One region of the Exiguobacterium sp. s40 genome, then DNA from elsewhere that is predicted to be linked to it. Evidence: riboswitches for the same ligand, from Rfam matches in the RefSeq annotation. Region 1 holds a riboswitch; each other region holds the start of a gene.

Region 1 (7,404 bases):
GCAAGGTACGTCATGACAGTGTTGATCTGTCAAATAACTTAAGTGAGGTTTTTTAGAATCATGGCTAATCTATTCGGAACTGACAAGGATGGCAACAGGAAGAGGCAAGAAGAGATTGAGAAAACGGTTCAGGAGAAAGGGATCACTCAAATCCATATGTACTTCTCCGACGTGCTTGGAGACTTGAAGCTATTGACTCTCTCTGCAAAATTGTTGCCGGAAGTTTTTGAAGGGAAGACGATGTTTGACGGTTCATCCATCGCTGGTTTTTCTTCCATCAAAAACTCAGACCTATTCTTGAGACCGGATTTAGATCGTCCACGCTACGAACAGGACGGGGACGAGAGCATCCTCGCGTTCTTCTGTGACGTCTGCACGCCAGACGGGGAACGGTATGAGTTCGACCCGCGCAACGTCTTGAAGGATGCCCTCGAGCGCGCTGCTCGTGACGGATACTCGATCTTCGTCGGTGCCGAGCCGGAATTCTTCATCTTCGACGAAAACGGAGAGTTCTATGACGAGGCCGGATACTTCTCGACACGTTCAGAAGACAAAGGCTATGAGGTACGTCAACATATCGCCAACCGGTTGAGCGATGTCGGCTTCAACATCGAAGCGGTCCACCATGAAGTGGCACCAGCCCAGCACGAGATCGGCATCAAGTACGATGACGCGTTGCATACGGCCGACAACATCCAGTTCTTCAAAGAAATCGTCACGTTGGCAGCCCAAGAGAAAAACGCGAAAGTGTCGTTCTTGCCGAAACCGCTCCGCGACGTGAACGGTTCGGGAATGCACCTCAACATCTCGGTCTGGAAGAACGACAAGGACGGCAATCCGACGGTCAACGCGTTCGAAGAGCCGGAGTCGGATTACGGCCTGTCGGTCACAGCCCGTCATTTCATCGAAGGCATCTTGAAGCATGCCCGTGCGACGGCCATCTTCACGAACCCGCTCCCGGAATCATATGAACGTCTCGTTCCAGGCTTCGAGGCACCGGTCAACATCTGTTGGAGCCCGTCGAACCGCAGTTCGATGATTCGAATCCCGGCGTCACGCGGCAGTGCGACACGCGTCGAAGTCCGTAACCCAGACCCGAGCGCCAACCCATATCTCGCCCTCGCGGCCCTGATTTACGCTGGACTCGAAGGGATCGAGCAACAGCTTGAGCCGTCATCACCGAACGAGGACGACTTGTTTGAGTACTCGGCCAAACAAATCGAGAGCCAAGGTATCTCGTCACTCCCGGCGACGTTCCATGAGTCGATCCAATCGCTCAAGTCGGACCGGTTCCACGATTACTTCAACCATGACTTGATTGACCGCTACTTGTCGCTCATCCAAGTCCGTAAATAAGCAAAGCATACAAAAGCCCATTCCTCGGCCGAGGAATGGGCTTTTACCCTTAATGAATGCCGCGCATATACTTTTTGATGACCGGGGCGAGTGCGAACAGGATCAGACTGAGGACGATGGCCGCGCCACCGATAATCCCAAAGTAGAGCATCTCGTTCTCCGGTGAATAGAAACGGACGAGCTGAGCGTTGATCCCTTGCGCCGCCGCGTTCGACAAGAACCAGAGCGACATCGTCTGGGCCGAGAAAGCGGCCGGGGCGAGTTTCGTCGTCGCCGACAGACCGACCGGCGACAGGCTGAGCTCACCGAGCACGACGATGAAGTAGCTAAGGACGAGCCAGAGCGGGTTGACGAGCGTGTCCGGGCCTCCAAAATAGGCCGGGAGCAAGATCACCAAGAAACTTAACCCTGCGAACAAGATTCCGAACGCGAACTTCGTCGGGATGCTCGGCTCACGGTCACCGAGTCGAACCCAAAGCCATGCGAACACCGGTGCGAGCATGATAATGAACAGCGGGTTGAGCGACTGGAACCAGGCCGGTGAGAGCGTGATCCCTAAAAATTCAAGATCGGTCCGCTTATCGGCATAGCTGGCCAAAATCGTCGCCCCTTGCTCTTGAATCGCCCAGAACATGACCGAGGCGATGAAGAGCGGGATGTAGGCGATGATCCGTGACCGTTCGACTTCCGTCGTTTTCGGACTGCGATACATGATAATGAAGTAAATCGTCGGAATGGCGATCCCGAACACACCGACGAGGCCGATGAACGTGTTGATCGTGAACAAACCTTGCGGGATGAGCACGGCCAACAGGCCACCGATGAGGACGACCGCGATCGTCGTATACTTGATCGCGTTTCTCTTCTCAGACGGCGTCAACGGGTTCGGCACATATGAACCGGCAAGACCGAGGTTGCCTTTCTTCGTGACGAGGAAGACGACGAGACCGATGAACATCCCGACCGCGGCGAGTGCGAAGCCCCAATGGAAGCCGTAGCTCTTTTGGACTCCACCGACAATCAAAGGTGAAATGAAGGCACCGAGGTTGATCCCCATATAGAAGATGCTGAACCCGGCGTCACGACGACGGTCCGTCTCGTGATACAGGTCACCGACGATGCTTGAAACGTTCGGTTTCAACAAGCCCGTACCGATGACGATCAACGCCATCGAGATGAACAAGAACGTCAGGCTGCCTGGAATCGACAAGACGATATGACCGAGCATGATGAACACGCCGCCGAAGAAGACGGCCCGAGACGTCCCGAAGACACGGTCGGCGAGCCATCCCCCAATGACCCCCGACATGTAGACGAGTGCGCCGTATACCGACATGATTGACAAGGCGACATTCTGGTCGAGACCGAGACCGCCCTCAGATACCTCGTAGTACATGTAGAACACGAGGATGGCGCGCATCCCGTAATACGAGAACCGTTCCCAAAACTCAGTGAAGAATAGCGTGAACAAGCCTTTAGGCTGTCCGAAAAAACCTTTTTGTGGCACGCTGTCCACAATTTTCTGTTTATCGATCCTTTCCATGAAAGATCCCTCCTTAACCGTATTATCATAAAAAAGAATCATTATGTTTGTAAAGAATAAACGAATGAAAAATTCAAAATTTAATGATATTCGAACGAAATCAAAAACCACACTAAACGACTAGGTTCAGTGTGGTTTTATAAGTCAAGCTGTCTTTTGTTTCGCTTCGGCTGCGCTGACGCGGCGTCCAAGTTGCCAATAGATGAGTCCCGACACGCAACTGGCCGCCCCGACGAGGATCAACGCGATATGTCCGGCGCGTTGGTCGAAGAACAGGCTTGCCATGATCGGTGCGGTCACCCCGCCGATCAACCATTGGATGCTGGCGGCCCCGTTGTAGGCACCGCGCATATTCTCCGGAGCGATCAAGGCGATGAACGTCTGTTGGACCGGGGACATGATCATCTCGCCGAGCGTATAGAAGGCGTACACCGCGAGCAAGACGCTGACGAGAACGAGGTACGGTGTCCCGAGTGAATAGAGGAGACGCGGCATGACGGCGATCAGAATCATGCCGACCCCGAAGATGGTCGCCCCGGCGAGCATGACGTTGCCGAACGACTTGCGGCCGAGTTTCGAAGCGATCGGGAACTGGAACAACACGACCATGATGCCGTTCAAGGCGAGCATATAGGCGAACGGGTTCTCACGATCGGTGTACGATGGCATCGACTCTCTCAAGAAGAGGGGCAGCATGCTCTCGATGAGCGAGAAGCCCATCGAGATGAAGACACCGGCAAAGATGAACACGAGGAACACCTTGTCATTGTAAAACACGCGCAGGACATCCCGGTTCGACGGCGTGTCGACATCGGTCGTCTCTGGGAGTGACTCCCGGATGAAGCGACCGAGGACGAGTGCGTACAAGACGAAGACGAGAGCGGCCGAGTAGAAGATATACTGCCGGTCGATAAAGAGGACGGCACTCCCGAGGAGCGGGCCGAATGCAGCTCCGATATTGTGCCCCATCCGCAACAGCCCGAACGCCTCGTTCATCTGTTCGGGCTCGGTCACATCGGCTACCATCGCGCTTGCGGCCGGGTGGAACAATGAGTTCGTCAAACCGAGCATGGCGTTCAAGAGAAGGAGCGGCCAAAACGTTTCGGCGAAGGCGAAACCGACGAGGGCGAGGGCGTCGCCAAGAATGGCAGCCATCATGATCGGTTTGCGGCCATACAGGTCTGCGAGCCGTCCACCGACGACCGATCCGATGAGCGCCATGATCGGTCCGGTCGCCATGATGACCCCGACCTGGATATAACTGTCGAGCTTGTCGCTATAGTAGAGGACGAGGAACGGTGCGATCATGAACATCATGACACCCGTGATCGTCTCTCCGAGGAAGCGGATCCAAATGTTACGGTCGAGCTGTTTGAGTGATTGAATCATTAAGGTCACCTGCTTTAGTTGATAGAATAAGAAAAGGGACGCAGCATGCTCAAAGGCATACGCGTCCCTAAGATCTTAGGCATGCCTCGGAAGGCAGGCGACATCACGGATTCAAATCACGGAGAGGCGCCTGCCGGTCAATATGGACTTGGACGTGCGAGCGTTGAATGACTGACATCGGTACCTCTCCTCTCTGCATTGGACTGTCTTCTCTTCAAGATTATGATATTTCCGTGAAATGTGTCAACCTAAATCGTCAATGTGTCATAATAATTCGTTCAAATTCTTTCGGCTGAGCCGGTAGTCGATCAACCGAGAGAACACGACTTGAATCATCGCCGTGACCGGGACACTGATGAACATCCCGACGAGACCGAACAGGCTACCCCCGATGATGATCGACGTGATGACCCAAAACGGGGTGATGCCAACGCTGTCGCCGAGAATCTTCGGGCCGAGCCAGAGTCCGTCGAATTGTTGCAACAAGAAGATGAACAAGAGGACGATGAGCTCCGTGAACGGGTCATTGAAGTAGGTAATGATGAACGCCGGAATCATCCCGAGCAGCGGACCGACGTACGGGATAAAATTCAAGACGCCGACGATGATGCCGAGTAGAAGCGCGTAAGGTGCCCCGATGATCAACAGACCGGCGACGGCCAGCACCCCGATGATGAGGCAGTCGAGCGACTTCCCGATGATATAGCGTTTGAAGATGTAATCCATCTCTTGAAAAATGTCGATCGTCGTCTTAGCCGACGCGACCGGGAACATCGCATACAACAGACGCTTGAACATGCGGGCAAAAATCTCTTTGTCTTTCAACAGATAGATCGAGATGACGATCCCAATCAAGAAGTTGATGAGGGTCATCGTGAAGCTCGACACGTAGCTGACCGACGACAAGACGGCGGTCTCGACCCAGCCCGAGTAACGTTCCTCGAAGCGGCTGAAATCGATAGCTTGGGCGATCGTCGCGTTGTACTCTTTCAAGTACGTGTTCAACTGGGCGAGGAACCCGTCGATCTGTCGGATGTAGAACGGGAGCTCTTCGATGAGTGAGGCGAGGCTCGAATAAATGCGTGGGAACAGCGTCACCGCAGAGATGACGAGAATCCCGATAAAGATGATATAGACGATCAGCAAGCCTTGATATCGTTTTAGTTGAAACCGTTCTTCTATATAGGACAGGACGGTATTCAGGAGCAGCGCGATGGCGATTCCCATAATAATCGGCGTCAGCAACTGGAACGTATAATGCATCATCTGCGAAATCGTATCCGGTTCGCTGATGACTTTCCAGAGCACGAGCAGGATCAGGCCGATCACGCTCAACTTCCAAATCAATTGACGGTTTTAATTCCAAAGGTCCATCCCCTCATGTTTTAAATTTTGTAAAATAACGTTTACTTTCACTATGAACGTTTTTTTATCGGGATTCAAGAGGACATGCTCATTTCAAAAAAGGATTGACAAGATTGGTAACGTTTGGTTAACTAAGTGACATATTACAAAAAGACAAATCGCATATAAAACACTTTCTATCAAGAGAAGCGGAGGGACTGGCCCGATGAAGCTTCAGCAACAGATTGATTCAATACTGTGCTAATTCCAGCAAGGTGACCTTGAGAGATGGAAAGGTGGTTGTTTGAATACGTCCGTATCTCGACACCCCTTTCCGCGGAAAGGGGTGTTTTTTGCATAGGAGGACTATTCATGACTGACAGACGCTCACATCTACTTAAAACGTTACCATCTCAACATTTCGTCGGACTCGCGAACGAGGTGGCCGAACTCGAACAAGCCGGCCGCGACATCATCCGACTCGGACAAGGGACGCCTGACCTGCCTACGCCTGAGCCAATCTGTGACGCGCTTCAGACGGCGCTCCTCGACGCCTCGACCCATCAATACGGTCCGTTCCGCGGTCAGGCCCGCCTGAAGCAAGCAGTGGCGACGTTCTATTTGAATGAGTATGGAGTCGAACTTGATCCCGAGACAGAAGTAGCGATTCTCATCGGCTCAAAATCTGGTCTCATCACGTTGCCGCAATGCGTACTCGAACCTGGCGACGGGATTTTGCTACCGAATCCCGGCTATCCTGATTACATCTCGGGGGCACGCCTCGCCGGTGCCGTCGTCCGTGACCTCGTCCTCCGGGAAGAGAACGGCTTCTTGCCAGACTATGAGACGCTCGATACGCAAGATGCAAGACTCATGTATTTGAACTACCCGAGCAATCCGACCGGAGCCGTCGCCTCACCCGCTTTCTTTGACGATACCGTCCGTTTCGCCCGGGAGCGGGACTTGATGGTCGTCCACGATTTCGCATACGGCAGCATCGGATTCGATGGCCACGTCCCGCCTAGCTTTCTGCAGGCGGAAGGGGCGAAAGAAGTCGGCATCGAGGTATATACGATGTCGAAAGCGTTCAACATGTCCGGTTGGCGCGTCGCCTTCGCCGTCGGGAACGCGGACATCATCGAGGCGATCAACACGTATCAGGACCACGTCCACGTCAGCGTGTTCTCGGCCATCCAGGCGGCGGCTGTCGCTGCGCTCGAGGCGCCCCGTACCATTCGCGATGACTTGGCACGACTGTACGAGGCACGGCGTGATCGCCTGATCGACGGGTTGAACCGGGCCGGCTGGGCCGTCGAACCGCCGGAAGGCTCGTTCTTCGTCTGGGCAAAAGTGCCTGAGGGTGATGCCAAGTCGTTCTCGCGGAAACTGCTGCATGAAGCCGGTGTCGCCGTCACCCCGGGCTATTTCTTCGGTTCGGAAGGGAACGGATACGTCCGCTTCGGTCTCGTCTCACCGGAACCGAAGATTGACGAGGCCGTCGAACGAATCGAGCGGTTGTTTGCCGCCTATGAGGAGGTGCGCGCATGATTCGTCAGGCCGTCCTTGAATATGACCACGCCGATGACGCGCTTGACCGTCTTGATGACTTAGTCGACGGCCGACGTGCCCACGTCCTGCGCGGTCAGAACGGGTATGACGTCGTCCGAGCCATCTTTCCGGCCATCGCGGACTATCCGGCAACAAGGTTCAGCGGGGAGTGCACGGACTCGGAAGTCAAACGGCTCAAACCGTTGGACGCCGACGTGTTAATC
Region 2 (7,404 bases), on a different contig from region 1:
CCTGAATCGACGAGTGCTTTCGTGAGTTCTGGTTCGGCTGCCAAGTGCAAGTAGGTGAAGAGCGTCAAGTCCGGACGGAAATAACGATATTCAGACGGTTGCGGTTCTTTTACTTTCAACGCTAATTCGACGTTTCCCCAAACGTCTGCGGCTGTGTCGACGATTGTCGCCCCTGCATCGACATACTCCATGTTCGTGAAGCCGCTCCCGACACCGGCTTCCGTCTCGACGAGAACCTCGTGTCCAAGCTCAGTTAATACGGCTGCACCCATCGGCGTCAAGGCGACGCGGTTTTCATTGTTTTTGATTTCTTTCAATACCCCGATTTTCATGTAAAGTTCCCCTTTCTCTCTACTGACACAATTTGTTCACACCTCTAGTATAGACCCATCCGAAAACGCTGTCTTTAGCATGGATTCTAAAAATGACAATGCCCACTTTGTGAAAAATCACAAAGCGGGCATCAATCATCCTGTCGGTATTGGCCTGCCTTGATGGCGAGGTAAACAGCGGCTCGTTCGGGCAGTGAGACTTGCGTAATATTCGTCAGTTCCTCGATGCGGCGAATCCGATAGAGCACGGTGTTCGGGTGGATGTGAAGATGGGCGGCGACGCGTTTGACGTTCCCATCAAAATAGAAATACCACTCGAGCGTCGTGACGAGCTCGGTATGATGGGCGACATCATATGCCTGCAAACGCTCGATGGTCGGATGCGTTTCGAGCCGAAGCCCGATTCGGCGAGCGAGATCTGGGACGAGCTGATAAATCCCGATTTGTTCGAACGTGTGCGTCGCGGCAAGCTCATAGGGGAACTTCCGACGAAGCGACGTGACCTGTCGTGCTTCTTCCATCGCGGCATACAGCATGTCGCTCTCAAAGAAACGACGGCTGACGCCTAAACGTGGATCGACTTCCGTGAATTTCTCTCGGAGCTGTGTCTCGAAGCGATTGGCCCACTGCAAAAGTGCCGTCTCTTCCTCGGCTAACTCCGATTTCATATAATGCCAGACGAGGAGCTGTTGACCATCGATGGCGTGCAGCACGACCTCGATCGCTTGTTGGGTCGCCAATACATAAAACAGTCGTTCCGCCAGTTGCGGGGTGACCGGCTGGGCACATTCAATCACGGTGAGGCGGCTGGCGACGGCAATCGGTGCGAGCTCATTCAAGCGATCGCGGTGGGATGGCGATAAGACGGGAGTGGCCAGCACTTCTAAAAAGAAACGTTCCAATTCGGCGTCGATGCGCCGTTCGTGCATCGCGATGGTCATCAGCAATTTTTTGGCGATGTTCGCCCCTTCTTGTAGGACGGTGAGTTCTTGTTCTGAGAACGGCGTCGTTCGGGCCAGGCTCCAAATGTAACCGAGCACGTCACCTTGTTGCTTGATGACGACGGCCGCCCGCTCACCGAGACCGACGGCCATGCGGGCCGGGATGACGACCGGTTCGTCGCGGTCGATCACTTCTTGAAGGATGCCACTTTCCCATAAGTCTTCGATGACTGCTTCCGGGACACGGCGGCCGATAATCGTCGCGATTCGTGCCGGGTCGGTCGAGTCGGGGTGGGTGCTGTAGGCGAGCAACTGATGGTGGCGATTTTCAATCGTGATTGGGGCCCGAATCGCTTGTCCGATTGCTTCGGCGAGCGTATCGAGCGATTCATAAGATTTCTGCAAAAAAGGCATGTCGATTCCTCCTCTCTTTCACTATACCGTCTCTGTTGTGAAAGTTCACAAAAAGATGGTGAGTTTTTAGAAGGAGGGAACGACATGCCTGCATCATTCACATTAAATTGGGAAAAACAGTCCGACCACGAGACCGAGTAAAGCCCCGACGATGACTTGGAACGGGGTATGACCGACCAGCTCATTTAAGATGGGTGTCTCGTGCTTGATTCCTTTGAAGTAGTCGTTCAACAAACGGGCCTGGAATCCGACCGCTTGACGAACGCCGGTCGCATCGTACATGACGATCGTCGCAAAAATCAAGGCGAGTGCGAACATACTGGAATCGATTCCTTCGACTCGACCGATGACGGTCGCTAAGGCGACGACGGTCGAAGAGTGGGAACTTGGCATCCCACCCGAGGCAAACATGATTTCTAATTCAAAATCTCGTGTTTTAATGAGTTCGGTTACGAGCTTGGCTGCTTGTGCGATGAACCAAGCGAGCAAGGCGGCGAGTAAAGGTTCGTTAAAGAGCAATCGATTCACTTCCTGTCTGACAATGGTATCTACACTATACCCGATTCTGTCATCGGCTAGACGTAAAGTTTCTGTCAAAAAAGCACCTCGAGCATAGGCTCGAAGTGCTTTCTGGTCGATTTTTGTTACCCGACGACGCCTTCAGTCTGCTGAAGTTTGTCCGCGATATTCTCGATGATATAGCGGTTACGTGGATGCTCCTGGCACTCTTTCGAGCATGAACGCATTTGTTTCGGTTCACACTCTTCACAACAGAAGTGTTGAGCATTACACACCGGGTTGGCACAATTAACGTAGCGGACCGTCTTCGTTCCGCAGTGCATGCACTCCGAAACAACGGACGGGTTGACCGTGTTGACCGGGACGTTGATGCGCTCGTCAAAGACGTAAAGCTCACCTTCCCAGTCTTCGCCTTTCGTGGCGTCGTCTTTGCCGTACATGGCGACGCCGCCTTTAAGGTGGAAAATGTTGTCGTGACCTTGGTCACGCATATATGCGGTAAATTTCTCGCAACGGACGCCTCCGGTACAGTACGTGAGTAAGGTTTTCCCTTCGTAGAGGTCCTTGTTCTCTTCGAGCCAATCTGGCATGTAACGAGAAGCCTCTACGTCGATTTTGATCGCATTTTTAAAGTGACCAAGATCGTACTCGTAGTTGTTACGAACGTCGAGGATGACGACATCGTCGCGATTCATCATCTCTTTCCATTCTGCCGGTTCGAGGTACGCACCGTGCTGTTTAGGAACGTCGAACTCACCATCAAAGCGCCACGTCACAAGCTCTTTCTTATGACGGACAAAGATTTTTTTGAACGCATGCTCTTCGACTTCATCGATTTTGAACTCGATATCGCTGAAAAGCGGGTTCGCTTTCAAGTCGTTCATGTATTGCTCGGTCTGTTCCCAAGTCCCAGAGCACGTTCCGTTGATTCCTTCGGAAGAAATCAAGATCCGTCCTTTGATGCCAAGGTCCTTACAATACTTGAGGTGCTCTTGTGTGAGCGTTTCTGGGTCTTCGATGTTGACGTACTTATAGTACAGCAAGACCCGCATTGGTTTTGTTTCCATGTTATTACTCCCCTGTGTTCAGTTTTTTGCAGGAAAACGAACGTTGGGTTGTGTCGTTCGACGAGCGGACTTGCCTGCAACCACAAGTCCATATTATATGATAGATATCACAGCGAAATTTCGCAAATACTTTTTATTTTTTTTACTGGCGTGCAGGGGGATGCGTCTTCCTGAGCGAAATCGGGTAAAAGGTATTAATGAAAGTCGAAGGTGGAAACTGATATGCTCACATCACTCCAACAATGGATTATCCAACTGATTGAATGGCTGCAAGAGCTTCCGGGAGGCCCATGGGCGGGACTAGGGGCGCCGTTCCTTGAGGCGATCTTTCCATTTCTTCCGCTCGTCCTCATCATTTCGGCGAACGCGGCCACGTATGGGTTCTTGCTCGGGACGTTATTGTCTTGGGTCGGTAGTTTACTAGGGACGATTCTTGTCTTTACAGCCGTCCGTTACGTATTCCGTAAACCGATGACACGGTGGCTCGAAAAACATAAACAAGGGGTATATTGGCTGGAACGCATCAACCATATGAGCCCGATCTCGCTTGGTTTTTTATATTCGCTCCCGTTCATCCCGGTCAGTTTGATCACATACTTACTCGCCCTCATTCAAATGCCGCTTCGGACATTCATCATGGCGGCGGGGTTCGGGAAACTGCTTGTCGTCTTGATTTTTTCGGTCATTGGTGACCAGTGGGAAGAGTTTATTCAAAGTCCGTTCCGCTTATCGATGCTTGGACTGTTATTGTTTGTCCTTTGGGCGATCAGCCGTGGCCTCGAGGAATTGCTCAAGCGGCGCGCCTTCAAAAAACGCAACGAACAACTTCAACGTGAACGTGAAACGAAACGTCAAACGACCCTTCGAAGCTAGTGCTTCAAAGGGTCGTTTTGGTTAGACGCGCTTTTTGAAACGCGGGAAGTTAAAGACGATGGCCAATCCTCCGCAAATGAACAACAAGAACGGATAGAACATATACGGAACGAGCGCCGGTGACGCTGTGTTCGTCAGTTCGGCCGCAATGAGAAGCTGTGCCCCATAAGGCAACAGACCTTGGACCCCACACGAGAAGATATCGAGTACACTCGCTGACTTTTTACGTTCGATGTCATAATCGTCGGCGATGTTCGCGGCGAGCGGACCAGCCACGAGAATCGAAATCGTGTTGTTCGCCGTCGCGACGTTTGTCGCACTGACGAGCCCGGCGATGCTCCACTCCGCGCCGGCCCGTCTTTTAATTCGGGACGTGAGCGCGTCACGCAAGTACGTGAGTCCGCCGTTATGCGAGATGAGTCCGACGAGCCCACCCATGAGCAATGTCAGGAGTGAAATCTCGGCCATGCCCATCATGCCGTCCGCCATGGCGGTGACGTACGTGGTGACGGCTAGACTGCCGTCCAACAGACCGATGATGCCGGTCAGGGCGATGCCGCCGAGCAAGACGAGGATGACGTTCATTCCCGTCAAGGCGAGCACGATGACCGCAAGGTACGGAATGAGTTTATACCATTCGAACGCGGCTGCATCGACAGTCGATTCTCCACTCGATAACACCGATAAGAGGACGATTGTGATAAGGGCGGCCGGGAGGACAATCCAAAAGTTGGTTCGGAATTTGTCACGCATATTGGTACGCTGGGTCCGGACGGCAGCGATTGTCGTGTCCGAGATGAACGACAAGTTGTCCCCGAACATGGCACCACCGACGACGGCAGCCGCCGCGATGGCGATATTGACGCCACTTTCTTCGTGGATACCGAGCGCGATCGGGGCGAGGGCGGCAATCGTGCCCGTCGACGTTCCCATCGCCATCGAGATGAATGCCGCGATGACGAATAAACCGCTCAGTAGAAGCGAGGACGGTAAAAATGTCAGCGCCGCATTGACGGTCGCGTCGATTGCGCCGATTGCTTCGGCGACACTCGAGAACGCTCCGGCGAGCAAGAAGATGAAGACCATGATTAAAATGCCGGGGTTCCCCGCACCTTGGGCGACACGCTCGACCGTCTGAGTGACGCTGCCTTTCGTCATCAACGCCGCGACGATGACCGCGATCAACGCCGCGATCAGGACCGGGAATTTATAAAAGTCGTTATAGTAGATGCCTGCCCCGATAAAGAAGACGAGGAAGACGAGCAAAGGCAATAGTGCCCATTTGTTAGCTGTCGGTTGTTCCAATCGATTCACCTCATTCATAAAATAAAAAGAGAGCCTTCTGAAAAAAGGCTCTCTCTACAAGAAAACACTTTTTTCATCTTTCGAGCAGACTGCTCGCTGGATTTGGCACAGGTTACCCGCTGCCGAGACGTCACTGGGCCAGTCCCTCAGTCTCTCTTGATAAAAAAGTTGTGATATTTAATTATAAGACACGTTCCCTAACGTACTTGTTTCAAATCCGCTTGTCAATAGCAAACCCCCACGCGGTGAACGTGGGGGTGAGTCAGGTCGTTAAGAAATTGTAATGGGCGACGCGGTTGCGTCCGGCGTACTTCCCGCCGACGTAGAGGGCCCGGTCAGCGTTACGAATCGTATCGTCGAGGCGTTTGTCACCGAACGCCTGAATCGTGTCGACACCGATCGAAGCGGTGACGGGGATATCGATCCCGTCGACGTGGAACGGTTTGTTCTCGATTTGTTGCCGGATTCGTTCGGCGATTTCGATTGCCTGTTCGACATCGCAACGGTTCAATAGCAAGATGAACTCTTCACCGCCGTAACGGGCGGCAAAATCTTCGGTGCGGAGTGCCTGGCGAATCCGCCGTCCAAACTCTTGGAGCACACTGTCCCCGACTTGATGTCCGTGCACATCGTTGATTTTTTTGAAAAAGTCGATGTCGAGCATCGCGACCGAAATCGGATACATCGAACCGTCCGAGATTTGTTGAATCCCGTATTCGTAAAACGCGCGTGCATTGGCGAGCAGCGTCAAGCTGTCGGTCCGACTTTCCGTGTAAAGACGGTCGCGCTCATGGCAACGGCTGATCGTCCGGTTGAACGACTTGAGAAGTTTGACGATTTCACGTTGGATGGTCGGGGGATACCCATAGACGTGTTCACCCGTCATGACGAGCCACGTGCGAATCCCTTCGATCTCCTCGGACCGAACCGAGATGAAACTATGATAGTCGTCGTCAAATTCGTTCGACAGTGGTGCGTCCCATTCGAAGCGCATCTCATATTCGACCGAGGCTTCGTTCGGATAAGCGTGATCGAGCAAATCGAACACGATGTGACGGTCAATCGGCTGACGCGTCTTCAAATCAAAGTACAGGGTACGGTCGAACAGTTTAAACTCGACGAACCCTTCGTCATAGTGATTGAGCCGCTCACATTGACTGAGAAACACTTCGATGGCTTGCGCCTCGCTCTGCGATAACGACACGGCTTCTTTTGCCTCGTCATACTGTTCAATCAACGATTTAAAGGCGTCTTGCCGGCCTTTTTGGATGATGAGCCGCTTGATGAAGAACGTCAACGCGGCAGCGATGCTGCTGACGACGAGTAAATTCGTCTCCCGGAACAACGAGGCCGCCAAAATGAAGACGAGACTGACGATATACGTATAAAACGCGATGCTCAGAAAATCGCGGACCGGGATGTCGACGCGGAACCACCAACCGACTTGATACTTTTGCACGACCGTGTTCAAGATGATGGCCAGAATCAAACCGGCGAGCGGCAGGAACGAGTCTTGAGAATAGAAGCCGAGACCGGTCACACCACCAAGCGCCAAGTAAACACCGGCTGGGATGGCAATCTCCAAGAAAGACGTGATGGCGTTCCAAGGATACGTGAAGCGGAAGCGTCGAAGCGCGATGCGCGGTTTCAAGTTGACGAACTGGAAGACGAGGAGACCAATCTGATTGACGAAAAGCGCCGTCTCGAAATCAAAAAACAAGAAAATGATGAGGACGATACTTTCCGAAAACGTGAAGTAGACGCCTTTCCGTTCGATGGAGTCCATTTGAAAAATGATGACGAGCAACGCAATCAAGATGAACGGCAACGGCTCGATGGCCGGCATGTTTAATACGCCTGTAGCGAACAAGATGAGCGTCAAACTGAATAGCATACTCCAAATACTCCAACCAAGGACGGACATCTTGCGAAAATGGTTCATGGTTCCCTCCT
Region 3 (7,404 bases), on a different contig from region 1:
GAGGAACATTCCGGCTTGCGCGCGCTCGTCAACTTCCATGTCGAGTACGTCTTCGCCGTTCAAATCGACGCTTCCGCCTGTTACTTCATATAATGGATGTCCCATAAGTGCCGATGCGAGTGTAGATTTACCCGTCCCGTTAGGACCCATGATGGCGTGAATTTCGCCACCTTTAATTTCAAGATTAAGACCTTTGACGATCTCTTTTCCTTCGATTGAGACGCGGAGGTCATCAATTTTCATGTGTGGTACGTTAGACATTCGGATACCCCTTCCGTTTTCTCGCCATTTTTGGCGTAGATTAGATATATTCTAATCTTAATCTAGGCAATTTTTTATTTCAAGCGACTCACCTTATTATTCATTCTCAATAAAACTTAAATGTTGAGAATGAGAATATCGGGAAATCAAGACTTTATCCAACTTTTTCCTCGATTAAGGCCAAACTTGCTTTCCGTTCTTTCAAGGCGCCGGCGAAGAAGAAGGCGCCGCAAGCCGTCAACACGGCCAAGCTTCCAAACACTGGCAACGCGGCGTTATCAAACCCATCGAGCAACACCCCACCGATGACGGGGCCGATCGTCTGACCGAGCGCCGTCAACCCCATCGCCCCGAAATACGTCCCGCGCAGGTGAGCCGGTGCCAATTCGTCCGTCAATACATCCGTCATCGTGAACATGAGCACCTCACCGATTGTGAAGATGACCATCGCGATGAACAACACCCACGTCTCGGTCGCAAAACCGATGAGCAGGAGCCCCGTCGACAGCGTCCCGACGCCGAAAAAGAGTGACTTGATCGGCGACACGCGAATCCCGAAGCGCATGATCGGATATTGGACGATAAGGACCGTGATCGCATTGACCGTCAACAGATAGGCGAACAAACGTGAGCCATCGCTGAAACCGTCATGGAACGCGATGAACTGCGGCAACGTCGCATTGAACTGACTATAGCCGATGATGGCGAAGATCATCCCGATGATGACGTAGCGGAACGTCTTATCTTGTTGTAACACACGGAACGTCTCCGTCAAGCGCGGCCGGACTTTGACGCCGTCCCCTTCCTCGAACGGATATTTCCGGAACAACGTCGAGATGACGAGACCGTATAACACATAGACGCCCGTGACGACGAAGAAGGCGCTCTTCGCCCCGGTGAGCGACAACACGACCGCGAGCAACGGACCGATCGCCGCCGCGATATTGATTAAAAAGTAGCGGACATTGTAGACGATGACGCGCTGGTCCGGTTGCGTCGTGTCGCTGATGAGCGCGCGGGACGCCGGTTCGAGGAACGACCGCGACACGCCCATAAGTACCGAGAACATGTAAAACCAAAATAATTCCGTCCCGAGCGCGAACCCGCTGAACGTGATCGCGTTCAAGGCGATTCCGATGAGCATCAACTGTTTGCGTCCATAGCGGTCAGACAGCGTGCCCCCAAAAAAGCTCATGAATAACCCCGATAACGCCGAGATGGCGAACACCGTCCCGATGATACTCGCCGAGAAGCCAAGCGTCGCAAGATAAATCGCAAAAAACGGCATAACAAAAAATGTCGACAGCCGGGCAAAAAATGTACCAAATAAGACACCCAGCGTCAGCGGATGAATGTGTCGTATGTTCATCCGGATCCCCCCTTTTTCTACACATATGTATTGTACTTCTATTGGTGCGCCAAAACTACTCCAAACAAAAAAGGCCCGGGATGTCCCGAGCCTTGACAACAATTATTATTTGACCGGTACGACTGCGCCTTTGTATTCGTCCAAGATCCACTGTTGTGTCTCTTCTGACGTGAGGACTTCAAGGAGTGCCTTGACGCGCTCGTCGTCTTCGTCGCCTTCACGTGTGACGATCAAGTTGACGTAAGGTGAGTCTTCGCCTTCAAGGGCGATCGCGTCTTCGAGCGGGTTGAGGCCGGCATCGATCGCGTAGTTCGTGTTGATGAGGACCGCGTCCCCTTCACCGTTGTTGAACGCTTGCGGGAGAAGTGCCGCTTCAACGTCCGTCTTGAACTCCAAGTTTTTCGGATTGTCGACGATGTCTGAAACCGTCGCGTCCGTCGTCTTGCCTTCTGCGAGCGTGAGTAAGCCTTCTGATTGGAGCATCGTGAGGATTCGTCCGTGGTCAGCGACTGACGAACTCATGATGATTTCAGCGCCTTTTGGCAGCTCATCGAGTGATTTGTAGTCTTGTGAGTAGACACCGATCGGCTCGATGTGGACGCCGCCGGCAGATGCGAATTTGTAGTCTTTGTTCTCAGCCATTTGCGACTCGAGGTACGGCTCGTGTTGGAAGTAGTTCGCGTCGAGTTCGCCGTCCGCGAGCGTTTTGTTCGGGAGGACGTAGTCTTGGAACTTCTTAATTTCGAGCGTATAGCCCTTCTCTTCGTAGTCGTCTTGAATGTGCTCTAAAATCTCAGCGTGCGGGACGTTTGACGCACCGACGACGAGCGTCTTGTCATCGCCCGAACCTGATTCTGAATCTCCGCCGCAAGCTGCGAGAATAGTGAGTGCTGAAGCTGCTGTCAATCCGAGTACTGTTTTCCATGATTTCATTATAAAACCCCTCCAAATTTTCTATTTAGATCAAGCGGAACGCTTGTCAATTACTGATACGAGTCGATCGCCGATGAACTGGATGACGAAGACGATAACCAAGATTAAGACGGTCGCGACGAACGTGACGTCACTCTGTGAGCGCTGGAACCCTTCAAGGAACGCCAAGTTCCCGAGTCCCCCGCCCCCAACGACCCCTGCCATCGCCGTATAACCGACGATCGCGACGATCGTGACCGTGATGCCTGACACGATGGCCGGTAATGCTTCTGGGAACAACACTTTATAGACGATCTGCCATTTTGTCGCACCCATCGATTCAGCCGCCTCGATGACGCCGCGGTCGACTTCACGCAGGGCGAGCTCGACCATCCGCGCATAGAACGGAGCCGCACCGATGATGAGCGCCGGCAACGCTGCCGTCGACCCGAGCATCGTCCCGACGACGAGTAACGTGAACGGGATGAGCAAGATGATCAAAATGATGAACGGGATCGACCGGAACACGTTGACGATTGCGCTGATGACCGTGTAAATCGGACGGTTTTTCATCATGAGCGGTTCGTTCGTGACGTATAAGAGCATCCCGAGGGCGAGACCGATGACGAACGTCGCGGCTCCGGCGACGAGCGTCATATAGAGCGTCTCCCACGTTTGCTCGAGCATGACTTGCCAATCTACATTAGGAAACATCGCTTTCTACCTCCACTTCCACTGCCTGCGATCGGATTGAGGCGATGGCCCGCTCGACTTCAGCCGGCTCTCCGATCAATTGGATGAATAATGTCCCGAGGGCACCGACTTGTGACTGCGTCACGTTCCCGCCGATGATGTTGAAGCCGATATCATGCTGCTTCAACACTTCTGACAGAATCGGTTGCTCGGCCGTCTCGTTCAAGAATTTGAGCTTGACGATTTGACCGCTCGGATAACGCGCTTTCAAGTGCTCGAACGTGAGCGACATGTCTTCGACCGCGCCGATCTGCTTAACGAACTCTTTCGTGATTGGCTGTTCCGGATGTTGGAACACCTCGGCGACTTGTCCGGTCTCGACGACCTTCCCGGCCTCCATGACGGCGACGCGGTGGCAAATCTTTTGGATGACGTGCATCTCATGGGTGATGAGGACGATCGTCAATCCGAGCTTTTTATTGATGCTGACGAGCAGTTCGAGAATCGAATCGGTCGTCTTCGGGTCGAGTGCGCTCGTCGCTTCATCGCAGAGGAGCACTTCTGGATTCGTAGCGAGCGCACGGGCTATCCCGACTCGCTGCTTTTGACCGCCCGATAGTTGCGACGGATAGCTGTCTTCCCGTCCGCCTAAGCCGACGAGTTCGACAAGTTCTTGGACGCGGCGTTTGCGTTCGCTGGCCGGTACCCCGATGAGCTCGAGCGGGAAGCTGATGTTCTCAGCGACCGTGCGCGACCATAATAGGTTGAAGTGTTGGAACACCATCGAGACGTTTTTACGTACCCCGCGTAGTTCCTTAGGCGTGAGCTTCGTCAGCTCGCTGCCGGCGACCACGATTTCACCGCTAGACGGTGCCTCGAGTCGGTTGAGCAAGCGGATGAGCGTCGACTTCCCCGCCCCTGAATATCCGATTATTCCAAAAATTTCGCCGCTTTCGATGGTAAGCGACACATCATCGACCGCCTGGACCCGACCGTTTTTCGTATCGAACCATTTGGCCACATTGCGTAGTTGAATCAATCCATTTCCCTCCTGACAACAAAAAAAGTACGCACGTTTGAGCAAACGTGCGTACTTTATCGGTACGGACAACGATTGCTCTCATCTTCCAAGGTTTACACCTTGCTGGAATTAGCACCATTTCGGATTGCTCCGCGGTTGCTGGGCGTCATAGGGCCAGTCCCTCAGCCTCTCTTGATAAGAGGGGTTGCGTATTTGATTAGCTTTATCATAGCGACACATTATTTTCATGTCAAACTATTTTTTTCAGACAAATTAAAAAAAGGTGCCATCCGAGGATGACACAGAACGTAGCACCTTGAGTCACTGAAAGACAACCCATAGATGAACCTCTTTTGCCCGATCAGAGCATTCATCCTTATATGGGGGATTTTTACCCGACCATCACTCGATCTTCGAACGGACCATGCAATTACGCGACCGGTGCCCCGACGCTTGATTTTTTTGGGGGACAATCGAAGGGAAGGTCCACCTGAAATCGCGTAAGCTCATGCAACGGTTGTTCGAAAACGTCTTGCTGACGGGAAAATCTCGTCCTATGTTGTGTTCAAGTAAGATGTTGTAATGAATATATCATTCGTGAACTTTCTGTGTCAACTGATTATTTAAAATTTTCAGATTATTCTAATCATCCTATCTCATTTGACGAAAGATAGGACGTGCTGGACGTTTTGAAACGCGTACAAACGATCGCGAACTTGGCCATTTTCCAGCTTCAATAGCGCCGGGACGCTCATGACCTGATACGCCTCGAGCTCGTTCGGGATAAAGTTGGCATCGCGCTTTTCAATCTGGAGTTCGGGGTCGACGGCCTCGACGACCGAGAGCATCCGCTCGGCCACGGCGCATGTACCGCACATCGGGGCGTATATATATAAGAATCCGTCTGTCATCATTGTTCTCACCTCTCCTCTAAGTATATGAATCCGGACCGGTCGGTTCAAAAGTTGTGCTCAAATGGAAAATTCTGAACATTTCAACATTTTGTATTGACGCTCTCTAGAAAGAGGCATAGTATGGTCATTAACTTTATTGCTTTTGTACATAACAGCATACCAGTAGAAAAGGACAGGTGAATCCCCAATGACGGAAGAGAAGCTTACCGGAAAACAGTTTTTGATGAACGTCTTGAACGGCCTTAGTCTTGCCATCCTCATCGCCCTCATCCCGAGCGCCTTGCTCGGTGAATTAACGAAAGCCATCTTACCTTATGTTCCGTCCTTGCAGTTCATCTTGGACGCGACAACGATTGCGATGCGTCTCTTACCGGTCATCATCGGTGTCGCTGTCGCCATGCAGTTCGGACGCTCGGCACTCGAGGCCGGCACAATCGGCATCGCGACCCAAGTCGGGAGCGGCGCCATCCGCATCGAGGAAGGGGTGTTCCTCATGGCTGGAATCGGTGACGTCATCACGGCCGGTGTGACGGCCGCTCTTGCGACGTTCCTCGTCATGCAGTTGTCGCCACGCTTGAAGACATACACGGTACTCGTCTTACCGATGACGGTCATCGTCGTCGCCGGAGGGATCGGGGCGTTCCTACTCACTTACATCTCACAAATCACAACATACGTCGGGACAATCATTATGACAATGACGGAACTACAGCCGATTGTGATGGGCATGTTGATTGCGATGGCGTTCTCGCTCATCATCGTCTCGCCAATCTCGACGGTCGGCATCGCCACAGCCATCAGCCTGTCTGGTGTCGCGGCCGGGGCCGCCAACCTAGGGGTCGTCGCCGCCGGCTTCGGTCTCGCCATCGCCGGCTGGCAGATGAACGCGACGGGAACGTCGATCGCCCACTTCCTCGGGTCACCGAAGATTCAAATGGCGAACTTCGTCCGTCGTCCAATCATGATGTTGCCCGTACTCGCCAATGCGGCCATCCTCGGAGCGCTCGCAGGCATCCTTCGGATCGAAGGCACGCCGATCAGTGCCGGTTTCGGCGTCTCCGGCCTCATCGGTCCAATCAACGCCTTGCATTTGATGCCGGGAGGCTTCGCGCTCTGGAACGTCATGCTCGTCATCGTCTTGTTCGGACTCATCCCGGTAACGCTCGGAATCATCTTCTACCGCCTGTTCAACCGGACGTCGCTCATCCAGCCTGATCATTACCGCCTCGATTTCGAATGAACAAAAAAAGCCCGGCTTCTCGTGAAGAGAAACCGGGTTTTGTTTAGCCTTGAATCATCGCTTCGTATTCTTCGGCTGACATGAGTTTGTCGACGTCTGACGCGTCGTTCAACTCGACTTCGATCATCCAAGCGCCTTCGAACGGTGCCTCGTTGACGAGTTCTGGTGAATCAGCGAGTGATTCGTTCACCGCTGTGATTTTTCCAGAGATTGGAGCGTACAATTCTGAAACGGTTTTGACCGACTCGACCGAACCGAACGGCTCATCGAGTAAAATCGTGCCGCCGACTTCAGGAAGTTCTACAAAGACGATATCCCCTAGTTCGCTTTGTGCGAAATCCGTGATCCCGATGCGGGCCACGCTTCCGTTCACTTCAACCCATTCGTGCTCTTTTGAATAACGTAGATTGGCAGGTACTTTGCTCATCTTAACTTCCCCCTCAAATGAATTAGACTCACACGAGTATTATAGCACTTCGCGCCAAACGTCTGTAAACGACTTTTCTGAAAATCCGACAGTTGATTTTTGACCATCTGTCACGATTGGACGCTTTAAAAGCATACCATTGCTCGCGAGAAGCTCGAGTTGTTCGTCTTCTGATAGATTTGGCAGTTGATCTTTGATACCTTCATTTCGATATACTTGGCCGCTCGTATTGAAGAATTTTTTGAGCGGGAGACCCGACTGTTTCCATAGTTCGGCCAGTTCATCTTTCGACGGTGTCGCCTCGACGATATGGACGTATGTATACTCGACGTTGTTCTCTTTCAACCACTTCTCTGCTTTTTTACACGTACTGCATGGCGGATAGCCATATAGTGTCACCATGTTCATCACCTCTTCTATAAATGTAGCACATTCCGAATCGACCATTCACGCTTCAAGCAAACGCTCAATCTCTCGCTTCAACGATGCGTTCACCGGATGACGCGCCTCGATATAACCGAGAATCGCAGCTGCCGCCTCGACGGAACGCCCATAGCCTAAAACCCC
Region 4 (7,404 bases), on a different contig from region 1:
AATTGTAGCTGACGAGACACGCCCGATCACAGCCGCCGTGTTCAACCTCGGTTATTTACCGGGAAGCGACAAGTCGGTCACGACGACGGGCAATACGACCATCGACGCCCTCGAGCAACTGCTCGACGTCATGGCCGTCGGTGGTGTCATCGTCGTCGTCATCTATCATGGCCATGATAGCGGCAAAATCGAGCGCGACGAGGTGCTCGCCTACGTCGAGGCACTCGATCAAAAGCGGGCCGGCGTCCTCCGTTACGGCTTCATCAATCAAATCAATCATCCCCCGTTCATCGTGGCGATTGAAAAACGTGCATGAAAACAGGCGACTCGAGCGAGTCGCCTGTTTTGTCATTCTCGAATCAATTCATAAAACGTGATGAGCGTCTCCGCGAACTTCGTGTTCAGTCGTTCATAGCCGAAATGCGGGAAGCCTTCGAGCCGGCGAATGTACACTTGATCGCCGCCGATTTTTCGACAGACGTTGAGCGTCAGTTTCACATCGGCGAAGCGGTCGTCCGGCGCATAGAAGCAAGCGAGTGGAAGGCGCGGCAAATGTTTCTTCTCTTCTTGATGCTCGACGATCTCTTCCTCGATTTCCCGGTATTGCCCGTACGTGATCTCACCGAAGCGGGACGACTCTTCGCCTGCACCCATGAACGTCATCATGCCGAGCGGCAAATCCGGACGGAAACGGTCGACCGCACTCGCGACGACTTGTTTCAATCCGCCGATTTGGCGGGACGGATGCCAATCGAACAAGGGTGAGATATACGTCAAACTGCCGAGCGGCACATCGTATTCCTGGAGCAATCGGTTCGTTAACAATGCCCCGAGACTGAAGGCGATGACGTGAATCGGCAGTTTGTACTGGCTCGCCTCGCGTAGCGTGTTCTTGATTAACAGCTTATGGTCTTCCGCGGTCAAGCCGACCGTCTGTCCGGTCACGACGAGAACTTCATATTCGTCGCGTAACCGTCCTAAAAACGCCTCGCTCAAGCGTGACGTGAACTGGAGCGGATAGACGATCACGATAACCCCTTTTCGTGATTCTTCTTCGTATGTCATACTGTCACCTCATTTTATTATGTCCATGTTTTTATACTAACAAAAAACATCAGCCGAGACTGATGTTTGTCAGAAAATCCGTCTAGGGTCTTAGCTCGGGTCATAGCGCAAATGAATCAGTTCCATCGGTTGGTCGTACACTTCCTCTTGAATCCGATTCAATTCGATGAACGCCTCATGGTTCAAAAAGGCAATCGCCTGCTCGTTCGAACTCTCAACGTACAGTTCGATCGGTTGAACTTTACGTTCGCGCAGATGAGACAATAAGGCCGTTCCGAGACCTTGTCGGTGATGGGTCGGATGAAGATAGAGTCGGAGCACTTCCCACGTATCCCCGCGGTCGATCGCATGATAGAACCCGATGACGTCGCCTTCGGCTTCACCGACAATGAACAACTGCTCTTTCGCTTCCTCGCTTGAACTGATGGCGCGGACGATCTCTTCTTGCTGATAAGCCCGTTCCATTACTTTTGAACGAACCTCGTCTTGTTCACTGACCGTTGCGAGCGCAATATCGCGGATGGTGGCGGCATCTTCTGGTACGGCTTCCCTGATCTTCATAACGGCATCCCCCTTTTGGCCAATCTAGTAGTATAATTCCCCATCAGCAAAAAAATATCCTGCCCGCTCATTACTTTTTGATGTCGAAATGAAAGAAGACGTTATTTTCCATTTTGACTCGGGTATAAGAGTATCAATGCCATCTTACAAAAAGGAGTGTTATTATGGAACCGAAATTACAACATGATCCACAAGCAGAGCAAGCCAATCATCCGAATCGCCAATTTGACTCTGAAGAGTCAAATGGCCCCCGCATCACATTGATGAAAGGGATTCTTTTAGGGGCTGTAGTTGGAGGTGCTCTTGCTCTCCTGAGTTCATCGAATCGTCAAAATACGAAACAATCCCTCTCTACCGCCAAATCGTCTGTCGGTGGGTTAGTAAGTGAAGTCGCCAAAGATCCAAGTGGAAAAGCATCACAAGTAATCGACCAAGTGAAGTCGGCTTCTGGTGTTATCCAAGAGGTGGTCACCGACGTTCAAAATGTCTATGAAAAAGTCGCTGGAGAAGTGGATACGGTGAAACAAGACTTAACGCAAGTTGCCGGCACCGCTATGGAAGCAAAATCAGACTTACAATCGATTGGCGAGAAAGTGGTCGAGGCAAAAGACACCGCGCTAGGCCAAGAAACGTCATCTGATTCTTCTTCTAACGATGATACATCTAAGCAGGATAAAAACCAATCTTAACAAGAAAAAACGACCTTTCTCAGCGAAAGGTCGTTTTTACTGTCTTATGCGAAGCGTTTCGCGCCTTCTTCAAGCACTGCCGCTTTATCCGTTTGCTCCCATGGGAGTTCAACGTCTGTACGACCGAAGTGGCCGTAAGCTGCTGTCTGCTTGTAGATTGGACGGCGAAGGTCGAGCATCTTGATGATGCCGGCCGGACGAAGGTCGAAGTTCTCGCGAACGAGTTCGACGAGCTCAGTCTCGCTCAATTTGCCTGTGCCGAACGTGTCGACTGCGATCGATACCGGGTGGGCAACGCCGATCGCGTAAGCAAGTTGAACTTCTGCTTTGTCAGCAAGTCCCGCTGCAACGAGGTTTTTCGCTACGTAACGAGCCGCGTACGCCGCTGAACGGTCAACTTTGGTTGGGTCTTTACCTGAGAACGCGCCGCCGCCGTGGCGAGCGTAACCACCGTACGTATCGACGATGATCTTACGTCCTGTAAGGCCTGCATCCCCTTGTGGTCCACCGATGACGAAACGGCCAGTCGGGTTGATGAAGTATTTTGTATCCGCGTCGATGAGTTCAGACGGGATGACCGCGTCGATGACGTGCTCTTTCAAATCAGCTTGGATTTGTTCGAGTGTGATGTCTTCGGCGTGTTGCGTCGAGATGACGATTGTGTCGATGCGAACTGGGTTGTTCGCTTCGTCGTATTCGACCGTCACTTGTGTCTTACCATCAGGACGAAGGTAAGCGAGCGTGCCGTTCTTACGAACTTCTGCCAAACGACGTGACAATTTGTGCGCGAGTGAAATCGGGAGCGGCATGAGTTCTGGTGTCTCTTTTGTTGCGTAACCGAACATGAGACCTTGGTCACCAGCGCCGATCGCATCGATTTCTTCTTCAGTCATTTGTCCTTCACGAGCTTCAAGCGCTTGGTCGACACCTTGGGCGATGTCTACCGATTGCTCATCAATCGATGTGAGGACAGCACAAGTCTCTGCATCAAAACCATATTTTGCACGTGTGTAGCCGATCTCACGAACTGTTTCACGAACAACTTTCGGGATATCCACGTAAGTTGATGTTGTGATCTCACCTGCTACGAGCACGAGACCTGTCGTGACAGATGTCTCAGCCGCAACGCGGGCGTTTGGATCTTCAGCTAAAATCGCATCCAAAATCGCATCTGAGATTTGGTCACAAATTTTATCCGGATGTCCTTCCGTGACGGACTCCGAAGTGAAAAGTCGACGGTTCAAGTTTGCCATTTCGAAAAACCTCCTATAATAAGGGTGATGTGTGGACGGTACTCGTTCCCCTTACGCGTTGCTTTGGGACGGTAATGAAAAAAACCTTTCGCCATGTTCAATGGGAAAGGTTGAATCGTTCTTCCTTACCCTCTTATCGTTCGAAGCTTGCGCTTCGCTTCAGGATAGCACCTTTTCCGAATAACAATGATAAATCGGACGGTTGCTGGGCTTCGTAGGGCCTTGTTCCCTCCACCGCTCAGAATAAGAGTATCCGTTACGAAGACCATCATATAAATGACACCCCGTTCTGTCAAGCGTATCGACTGAATTCGTAAAACTTTTCACGAACTCGCAATAGTTATGTTTGTGAAATATCAAACATTTTTTTGTCGGTATTCGATTTTGTACTATGACCTGGTACAGAATATGTTAGAATGACAGTGTAAGAAAGCGCTTACTTTAAAGGGTAAAAAGGGTTGTTTTTGATTAGTATGTCACATATAATAAAAACGTCATACTAATAAAACGCGGAAGTATGCGGATTTCATCCACATCTATTTAGGGGAAAGGTGGGATTCAGGATGGCGACAACGCTCCTGAAAATCGAAGAATTAATTAAAGGTGCCGACATGATGCGGAACTTAACGGTTCCAGAATTGGTGGAAGAAGCCATTCGCAACGGGGAAGGCGTACTGACGAAAGACGGAGCTTTATCGGTCAGTACAGGTAAATTCACAGGACGGTCACCGAAAGACAAATTCGTCGTGCAAGATGAAGTCAGCAATCATTTAGTAGACTGGGGTCCGGTCAACCAACCGATCGCAGAAGAGAAGTTCACGGCACTGCTCGATAAAGTGCTCACGCATCTCGAGACGAAAGACAAGCTCTACTATCTCGAGGCGTCTGCCGGGGCTGACGAGCATTATACGCTTCCAGTGCGGGCCATCACAGAATACGCGTGGCACAACTTGTTCGCGAAACAGTTGTTCTTGCGCGAATGGCCGACACAAGGTGCCTTTGATCCGTTCACGGTCATCTATGCACCGAGCTATAAGGCCGATCCGGAAGTCGACGGGACGAACTCCGAAACGTTCATTCTCGTTTCATTCGCCAAACGGACCATTCTGATCGGGGGAACAGAATACGGCGGCGAAATTAAAAAATCGATTTTCTCAGTCATGAACTTCTTGTTACCGGAACAGCACGTCTTGTCGATGCATTGCTCGGCGAACGTATCGGACGCCGGCGAGACGGCTCTCTTCTTCGGGCTATCGGGTACCGGAAAGACGACGCTATCGGCCGACACAGAACGTCATTTAATCGGGGACGACGAGCATGGTTGGTCTCCTGACGGCGTCTTCAACATTGAAGGCGGTTGCTACGCGAAGACGATCAACTTGTCGCGTGAGAACGAACCTCAAATCTACGATGCCATTCGATTTGGCTCGTTGATTGAGAACGTCGTCTTGGACGAGGAACGGGCACCAGACTACAAGAACATCTCACTCACTGAGAACACACGGGCCGCCTACCCGATTCAATTTATCGATAACGCGATGCTTCCGTCACGAGCCGGGCATCCGAACACGATCGTCTTCTTGACGGCCGACGCATACGGCGTCCTGCCTCCAATCAGCAAATTGACGAAGGAGCAGGCGATGTATCACTTCTTGTCAGGCTATACGTCGAAGCTAGCCGGCACGGAGCGCGGCGTGACGGAGCCGCAGGCGACCTTCTCGACATGTTTTGGGTCACCGTTCTTGCCGCTCGCACCGGAACGCTACGCTGACATGCTCGGCACGTTGATCGAGAAACATGACGTCGACGTCTATCTCGTCAATACCGGTTGGACCGGCGGAGCTTACGGCGAAGGATCGCGGATGAAGCTCGCCTATACACGGGCGATGGTGAACGCGGCCGTCAACGGGAAACTCCGTGACGTCGAGACGACGCGCCATGACATCTTCAACGTCGAGATCCCACGCCACATCGACGGGGTGCCAGACGACGTGCTCAACCCACGGGGCACATGGAAAGACGGGGCCCGCTACGACGCCGAGGCGGCAGCGCTCGCCCGTAAGTTCCAAGACAACTTCAAACGATTCACGAAAGCGAGTGAGGCGGTCGTCGCGGCCGGCCCAATCATCGTTTAATAAAAAATGACTAGCGCCTGGTTTAGGCGCTAGTCATTTTTTTGGTGCGACGGCTAACATCCAGTCCATCGCCTCATCGGTCGTCTTCCACTTTTCCCAAAACGGGAGTTGATGAGCGAACGGGACGATCCAAAGTTCGGCCCGCTCCCCCATCCGTTCGGCCACGGCTGTCGCATGGCGGAGCCGCACTTGCTCGTCGTCTGTCCCGTGAATCAATAACGTCGGGGCCTCCCAGTCCTTGTAGAGGGGTGAACGCTCCACGTACGCCTCAAGAGCCGCTTCCGGGTCACCCCCGGTCATACGGCGGAGCATTTTCCGCATCGAGCGTTGCTCTTCGTACGTCCATTCCAAATTGGTGACACCCGCCCATGAGGTCACGGACGTGAGCGGCCGCTCCGCGGCGAGCGACAACGCCATCATGCCCCCGCGCGAGAAGCCAAGGGCATGAATGAGCGTGTCCGTTCGATGGACGCGATCATAAAGAGACAAGACATCCTCTAAATCGGCCCCGCCGAAGTCTTCTTTCCCGCTCCCCCCATGGTTACCACGGTAAACAGGCGCCACGACGTGGAAGCCTTTGGCCGCGAACTGCATCAACCGAGGCAAGCGCACGTCCCCGATGCGTCCTGTTCCGCCGCGCAAATAAAACAGGACGTGCCCGTTCGGTCGCGTCGGCGTGATCGTATAGGCGACGACATCCTCACCATCGCGCGTAGCGTACCAGCCACGGTGGACCGCATAACCGGCATATGGAGGGAGGACCTCGATCCGGTCAAACCATTCGTTTTTCATGGAGCACCTTCATCGTTTCCGGGAGCACCCGGTCTTTCATCATGAAACTGTACCGGTTGTTCCGGAGCAGATTCGTTGGCAGTTCTTTCATGAGCACGGCGCCGTCGGTCTCATCAACGGCCGGATGGTCATCGAAGCGCTCGATCTCGGCAAAGTAAATATTTTTGATGACCGTGTCCCCGCGCCCGAGCACGCGGTATTGTCCGAGATAGTGCAGCGTCTTCACGACACCGCCCGTCTCTTCATACACTTCCCGAATCGCGGCATCATCCTCATGTTCGCCGGGCTCAACTTTTCCACCCGGAAACTCGAGTCCGCGTTGCTTATGCTTCGTCAGCACCCATTGATTCTCGTAGCGAGCGACGACCCAGACGTGGAGCGGCGTATCCGAAAATGGATAGTGCGCGAAGCTTAACTCGACTTTATTGTGATAGTAGTCCGTGAATGTCAACATAGTCCATCCCTTTCTTTCCCCTGTCTACTCTCACTTTACCTTGTCTTCCCCCAGTTTCAAACAAAAAAATAGGCCCGCCGGAGCGGACCTACTCAAAATTATTGGTTCAAGCGCTTTTCAAGCTCAGCTTTTTGTTCTTCGTAACCTGGTTTTCCAAGCAACGCGAACATGTTCGCTTTATACGCTTCGACGCCCGGTTGGTTGAACGGGTTCACCCCGAGAATGTATCCGCTCATCGCGCATGCCTTCTCGAAGAAGTAGAACAAGTAACCGAGGTGGTACGGCGTCATCTCTGGCAATTCGACAACGAGGTTCGGTACTTCTCCGTCCGTGTGGGCAAGGAGTGTTCCTTCAGCCGCTTTGTCGTTCACGAATTGAATCGTTTCGCCAGCGAGGAAGTTCAAGCCGTCGAGGTCTTGCGCGTCTTCTGGCACGTTCATCGCGTGACGGACGTT

Evidence for each region. A riboswitch is a leader RNA that binds a small molecule or an ion and turns the genes downstream of it on or off. The one in region 1 is predicted to bind S-adenosylmethionine.
Region 2: it holds a riboswitch for S-adenosylmethionine, as region 1 does, so the genes downstream of both, KNP02_RS11040 (Na+/H+ antiporter NhaC family protein) here and KNP02_RS06715 (aminotransferase class I/II-fold pyridoxal phosphate-dependent enzyme) in region 1, are expected to answer to the same signal.
Region 3: it holds a riboswitch for S-adenosylmethionine, as region 1 does, so the genes downstream of both, KNP02_RS03110 (methionine ABC transporter ATP-binding protein) here and KNP02_RS06715 (aminotransferase class I/II-fold pyridoxal phosphate-dependent enzyme) in region 1, are expected to answer to the same signal.
Region 4: it holds a riboswitch for S-adenosylmethionine, as region 1 does, so the genes downstream of both, metK (methionine adenosyltransferase) here and KNP02_RS06715 (aminotransferase class I/II-fold pyridoxal phosphate-dependent enzyme) in region 1, are expected to answer to the same signal.

What each region holds. Positions count from the first base shown of each region.
Region 1 is NZ_JACSLC010000005.1:159,922-167,325, forward strand. Features, by position in the region: gene KNP02_RS06695 (glutamine synthetase family protein) at 61-1,356, shown strand; gene KNP02_RS06700 (peptide MFS transporter) at 1,406-2,899, opposite strand; gene KNP02_RS06705 (MDR family MFS transporter) at 3,044-4,288, opposite strand; gene KNP02_RS06710 (AI-2E family transporter) at 4,553-5,617, opposite strand; SAM riboswitch class I at 5,827-5,927, shown strand; gene KNP02_RS06715 (aminotransferase class I/II-fold pyridoxal phosphate-dependent enzyme) at 6,005-7,180, shown strand; gene KNP02_RS06720 (iron-containing alcohol dehydrogenase family protein) at 7,177-7,404, shown strand, end outside.
Region 2 is NZ_JACSLC010000012.1:34,180-41,583, reverse strand. Features, by position in the region: gene ald (alanine dehydrogenase) at 1-332, opposite strand, end outside; gene KNP02_RS11060 (PucR family transcriptional regulator) at 464-1,687, opposite strand; gene KNP02_RS11055 (divergent PAP2 family protein) at 1,790-2,215, opposite strand; gene trhO (oxygen-dependent tRNA uridine(34) hydroxylase TrhO) at 2,332-3,273, opposite strand; gene KNP02_RS11045 (TVP38/TMEM64 family protein) at 3,496-4,146, shown strand; gene KNP02_RS11040 (Na+/H+ antiporter NhaC family protein) at 4,168-5,469, opposite strand; SAM riboswitch class I at 5,522-5,617, opposite strand; gene KNP02_RS11035 (GGDEF domain-containing protein) at 5,714-7,393, opposite strand.
Region 3 is NZ_JACSLC010000002.1:286,937-294,340, reverse strand. Features, by position in the region: gene sufC (Fe-S cluster assembly ATPase SufC) at 1-243, opposite strand, end outside; gene KNP02_RS03125 (MDR family MFS transporter) at 416-1,630, opposite strand; gene KNP02_RS03120 (MetQ/NlpA family ABC transporter substrate-binding protein) at 1,736-2,563, opposite strand; gene KNP02_RS03115 (methionine ABC transporter permease) at 2,594-3,256, opposite strand; gene KNP02_RS03110 (methionine ABC transporter ATP-binding protein) at 3,246-4,274, opposite strand; SAM riboswitch class I at 4,353-4,458, opposite strand; gene KNP02_RS03105 (thioredoxin family protein) at 4,913-5,170, opposite strand; gene KNP02_RS03100 (PTS sugar transporter subunit IIC) at 5,358-6,410, shown strand; gene gcvH (glycine cleavage system protein GcvH) at 6,454-6,837, opposite strand; gene KNP02_RS03090 (arsenate reductase family protein) at 6,877-7,239, opposite strand; gene KNP02_RS03085 (hypothetical protein) at 7,285-7,404, opposite strand, start outside.
Region 4 is NZ_JACSLC010000001.1:255,650-263,053, forward strand. Features, by position in the region: gene mnmM (tRNA 5-(aminomethyl)-2-thiouridylate-methyltransferase MnmM) at 1-316, shown strand, start outside; gene KNP02_RS01295 (alpha/beta fold hydrolase) at 349-1,065, opposite strand; gene KNP02_RS01300 (GNAT family N-acetyltransferase) at 1,156-1,626, opposite strand; gene KNP02_RS01305 (hypothetical protein) at 1,791-2,315, shown strand; gene metK (methionine adenosyltransferase) at 2,360-3,568, opposite strand; SAM riboswitch class I at 3,699-3,818, opposite strand; gene pckA (phosphoenolpyruvate carboxykinase (ATP)) at 4,132-5,703, shown strand; gene KNP02_RS01320 (alpha/beta hydrolase family protein) at 5,737-6,495, opposite strand; gene ytkD (RNA deprotection pyrophosphohydrolase) at 6,476-6,949, opposite strand; gene KNP02_RS01330 (glucose-6-phosphate isomerase) at 7,048-7,404, opposite strand, start outside.